Regions from separate parts of the Maccoyibacter intestinihominis genome, predicted to be linked through region 2. Evidence: predicted binding sites of a transcription regulator. Region 2 holds the regulator's gene; the other holds the start of a gene.

Region 1 (2,414 bases), on a different contig from region 2:
CTTTCATCATATAAAAATACCAGTTTTGGAAACAGTACCGGTTTTTTGCACTCTGCCTTGCCCTGACCTTTCTGGCGCACGTTTAACATGGCAATGGATGCCATCTTTTCAAAACGCTTCGTTCCTGTTCCAAAGGTCATCGTAATAAACGGATAATCCCCACGGCTTGAGGATACGGAATTAAATTTATATTCCCATCCCTGAACACCCTGCTCAAAATCTCTCTTAATGTCCTTGATGGTCTCTTCCTCGGCACGCTCCTCACTCAATCCGAGTCCTAAATATTTTTCTTTATATTTTTTATAGGATTTCTGTGCATAAGGTTCTAAGATCTTTTCCACACTCGGCACGGTAAAACCGCCATACTGCTGGCTTGCTGCACTTAATACAATATCTCCGATGACATCAAAGGCTACATCTAGGGTCTTTGGCTCGTTATACCAGAGATTTCCCATCTCGAATCCGCCCCGTAAGACATTCTCCACATCGAAAAGGCAGCAGTTCATCGTATCTCTTCTTGCAGACATATCATGTACATAAATATAGCCGTCACGGCATGCCTGGATCTCTTCGGTGGTCATAAAGAATTTTTTGTACAACTCTTTATTTAACTCGTTAAAGATCAGGCTTCGTTTGGTGGAGACCAAAGCACTGTCTGTATTGGAATTTTCTTTATCGCCAATGTACATAATGGACTGGCTCTTTTTGTAGACCTCGTCTAACATCTGTACAAAATCCTGCTTGTAATTGCGGTAATCACGATAGCTCTTTGCCACGATCGGGTTGACACGCTCTAAGGCACCCTCCACGATATTATGCATCGTAGCGATCGGTACCTCGGTGATCTGCATCTCTTTGACTTTTTCTTCGACAAACTGGCAGATGAAATCCAACTCCTCCTGTGTAAATGTGATCAATGCACGGTATGCTGATTTGTTGACCGCCACTACCACTTTCTGTACGTTAAAATCTTCCTTTGTTCCGTCTTTTTTTACTACTTTGATCATTCCAACCATCCCTCCGGTGTTTCTTTATGTAGACTGAAGTTCTATATTATGTTACCCACATTTTGTATGTGTTATTATGTTTCTTTTATTTTTACACTATATATTGTGTGTCTTATTATCCTATCACTTCTACTATATGAAGTCAACCTCTAATCACTTTTTAGAAGTTTCTACTTTTTTTATTTTTCTTCATATTTTTTTTATAATCAAGTCAAATATTTGTCACAATTTCTATTTATTATAAAATTGTCATCATTAAAAGATAACAACGTAGTTTTTCATTTTCTCATTACCCTAAAGAGGGTGGCTCCGCAAGCCGGCGGAACCACCCTCTTCCCCTTTTATTTTCAGTTTTCTGATACGTCTTATTTCTTTTTAAACAGATTTAACTTATTCTCTGTTCCACTCAACAACCGTTTGATGTTCGCCCGGTGTCTCCAGATCGCCATTAGTGTAAAAATCCCACCTAAGACATAGATTTCCGGCAGATATGTATCTGCGACCGGAAGATGCCCGGTCTGGCCAAACAATAAAAGTTCGATAAAAAAGACACTGACTAACAGGATCGAACCCAAAGAGACATACTGCGTCAGCAGCACCACTACAATAAACAGTCCGATACATAACGGTGCCATCTGCCAATGGAACGCTAAGATTACCCCCGTAGTACAGGCAATTCCTTTTCCACCTTTAAACTTCATATAAAACGGATAGTTATGCCCTAAAACCGCACCTAAGCCGGCATACATCCCCAATAATTTGATCCCTTCCGGATATTGAGCATGAAAGATCAGCCAGGAGATAAAAATGGCAAGGATTGCTTTTCCACAATCCCCCGCGAACGTGATCGCTCCTGCTTTAAAACCAAGTGTACGCAGGGTATTGGTGGTTCCCGCATTTCCGCTTCCGTGTTCCCTGATATCAATATGTTGTGTTTTTCCATAGATATATCCCGTCTGAAACAGTCCTATGGCGTAGCCAATCAGAATACAGATGATCCTGCCCACTGTCATAGTCTAACCTTCCTTTCTCTCCCGGATGATGAATTTTAGGGATGTTCCCCTAAATCCAAACGCATCCCTGATACGGTTCTCAATATATCGTGTATAGGAGAAATGCATTAACTGTTTGTCATTGACAAAAATAACAAATGTCGGCGGTTTTACCGCTACCTGTGTAATATAGTAAAGACGCAGGCGTTTTCCCTTATCAGAAGGCGGCTGCTGCATAGCCACTGCCTCTGTCATGATCTCGTTGAGTACACCGGTTGCCACACGCATGGAGTTATTCTCAATGACAACATCGATCATTTCATAGATACGGTGCAGTCTCTGACCGGTCTTTGCCGAAATAAAGATAATCTCTGCATAAGGCATAAAACTTAAAATCTGACGGATCCTGTCTGTA
Region 2 (2,414 bases):
ATGTTTTGAGGATACCAATGTCGTACATGTGGATGGAAGTGTAGATCCGGTCCGTGATATAGAGACCATCAATTTAGAACTTATATTTTCAGATATAGAGATTCTTGACAGAAGAATTGCCAAGACAGCAAAAGGTGCAAGAATGGACAAGACCCTTGCAAAAGAACTTGCTCTGTTAGAAAAGATCAAGGCACACTTAGAAGAAGGAAATCTGGCAAAAACCTTTGAACTTGGCGAAGATGAGGATGAGCAGAAGTGGTTTAAAGAATATAATCTGTTGACGGCAAAACCTGTGATTTATGCAGCAAACGTATCAGAAGATGATTTAGCAGATGACGGTGCATCCAATGCTTATGTGCAGAAAGTGCGCGAACACGCAAAAGAAGAAGCGTGCGAAGTATTTGTTATCTGTGCACAGATCGAGCAGGAGATTGCAGAATTAGATGATGAAGAAAAAGCAATGTTCTTAGAGGAACTTGGTTTAAAAGAATCAGGACTTGAAAAACTTATCAAGGCAAGTTATTCCCTGCTTGGATTGATCAGCTACCTGACAGCAGGAGAAGATGAGACAAGAGCATGGACGATCAAGATCGGAACAAAAGCACCGCAGGCAGCCGGAAAGATCCATACGGATTTTGAACGTGGATTTATCCGTGCAGAGGTAGTCAATTATCAGGATTTACTCGATTGTGGAAGCCTTTCAGCCGCAAAAGAAAAAGGTCTGGTAGGACTGGAAGGAAAAGAATATGTCGTAAAAGACGGCGATGTAATCTTATTCCGCTTTAATGTATAAAAATATTACACATAGAGCACAGTTCTTTTTATCATGCATACAATGGATACAAGAGAACAGTATGTGAGTAAAAAATGAGACTGTGTGAATTGAGAGAAAAGAATGTCATCAATGTCTGTGACTGTCATTGTTTAGGGCATGTGATGGATCTCGAACTGGATGAGTGTACCGGGTGCATCAAAGCACTGATCGTACCGGGACCGGCGAGGTTCTGGGGATTTTTCGGAAGAGACTGTGAGTTTTTTATTCCATGGTGTAATGTCATACGGATCGGACCGGATATTATCTTAGTCGATGTAAAAGTAGATGAAATCAAAAAGAGACTGTAAGCAGAGTTACATAATCTGTGAAATGGTTGACAATAATTGACGAAATGTTTATAATTGGGGCAAATAGTATGTCCAAGGAGGAACATGGGATGAAATGTCCGTTTTGCAGCAGTGAAAATACGAGGGTCATCGACTCAAGACCGGCGGATGATAATAACTCGATTCGCCGCCGCAGATTATGTGATGAATGTGGAAAGCGCTTTACTACTTATGAAAAAGTAGAGACCATACCGCTGATCGTCATCAAGAAGGATAATAACAGGGAGCAGTATGACCGCACCAAGATAGAGGCGGGGATACTTCGTGCCTGCCATAAAAGACCGATTTCCGTCAACCGGATCAATCAGTTGATCGATGATGTGGAGACCGAGATTTTTAACCGTGAAGAAAAAGAAATCCCAAGTTCCGTCATTGGAGAGATCGTCATGGATAAGCTCAAGGATTTAGAGGCAGTTGCATATGTAAGATTTGCCTCTGTATATCGTGAGTTTAAAGATGTCAACACCTTTATGAATGAATTAAAGAAGATTTTGGATAAATAAAAGCGGTAGCTGTTAAAGTTTTTACGAATGAAGCCGATAAAACTAATATGTGAGAACTTAGGATAAGCGAAAGAAGGTTTTGAAGTTATGGAAATTTCAAAAATCCGTCCTTATGAAGGATATTATGACAACTCCATAGGTCGTGTGACAGGTAATTCCGGTAGTGATCAGATCAGTAATCCGATAGAGAATTTTTCTACAGGGAAAATGCAGTCTGTAAAACCGGAACAAAAGCAGACTTTTGGTGCAGCAGAGTATGCCGATACATATCAGCCGGGAAAAGAATATCCTTTAAAGGGGGTCGACAGTGATATCCGGAGTCTGGATGTTCAAAAAGCCGTTTCTGATATGAAAAAAGATGAAGTGCTTCATCAGTATCAGTTCTTTGTAGGACACAGTGCATCCGCAGAGACAGCAAAACCGGTAGTTCCAATGCCGGAAATCGAAGATTTTTCGTTCAAATAAATAGAACTGAGATATGGAAGAGGATTCTTAGAATCTTCTTCTTTTTTTGACCGAAAAAGAAAAAGTCTGAACTTAAGGGAACAGGAGAACAAACAGAAGAACAATTGGCAAAGAAACAAGGAAATAATTAGCAAACATAGTTGAAAAACAAAAACGATAGGTATAAAATAAAAATATAAGATTAACGGAGAAGATGAAAGACCTTGGGAGGTGTTTTTAATGTTTGATTTTGATTCCTATATCCGATTGCTGCGGGAGGATCCGAAGACGATCGTATTGCCGGAA

Evidence for each region. Region 2 encodes NrdR, which represses ribonucleotide reductase genes. Its sites were predicted from a motif close to CACAANATNTTGTG; they were not measured.
Region 1: a site for NrdR is predicted at 1,102-1,115, ahead of nrdD (anaerobic ribonucleoside-triphosphate reductase). Genes of this name have one in related genera too.

What each region holds. Positions count from the first base shown of each region.
Region 1 covers NZ_JBBMEX010000001.1:295,442-297,855, reverse strand. The annotation lists gene nrdD (anaerobic ribonucleoside-triphosphate reductase) at 1-1,007, opposite strand, end outside; gene plsY (glycerol-3-phosphate 1-O-acyltransferase PlsY) at 1,373-2,020, opposite strand; gene der (ribosome biogenesis GTPase Der) at 2,024-2,414, opposite strand, start outside.
Region 2 covers NZ_JBBMEX010000004.1:173,609-176,022, reverse strand. The annotation lists gene ychF (redox-regulated ATPase YchF) at 1-793, shown strand, start outside; gene WMO43_RS05630 (YlmC/YmxH family sporulation protein) at 868-1,122, shown strand; gene nrdR (transcriptional regulator NrdR) at 1,212-1,664, shown strand; gene WMO43_RS05620 (hypothetical protein) at 1,752-2,129, shown strand; gene pta (phosphate acetyltransferase) at 2,349-2,414, shown strand, end outside.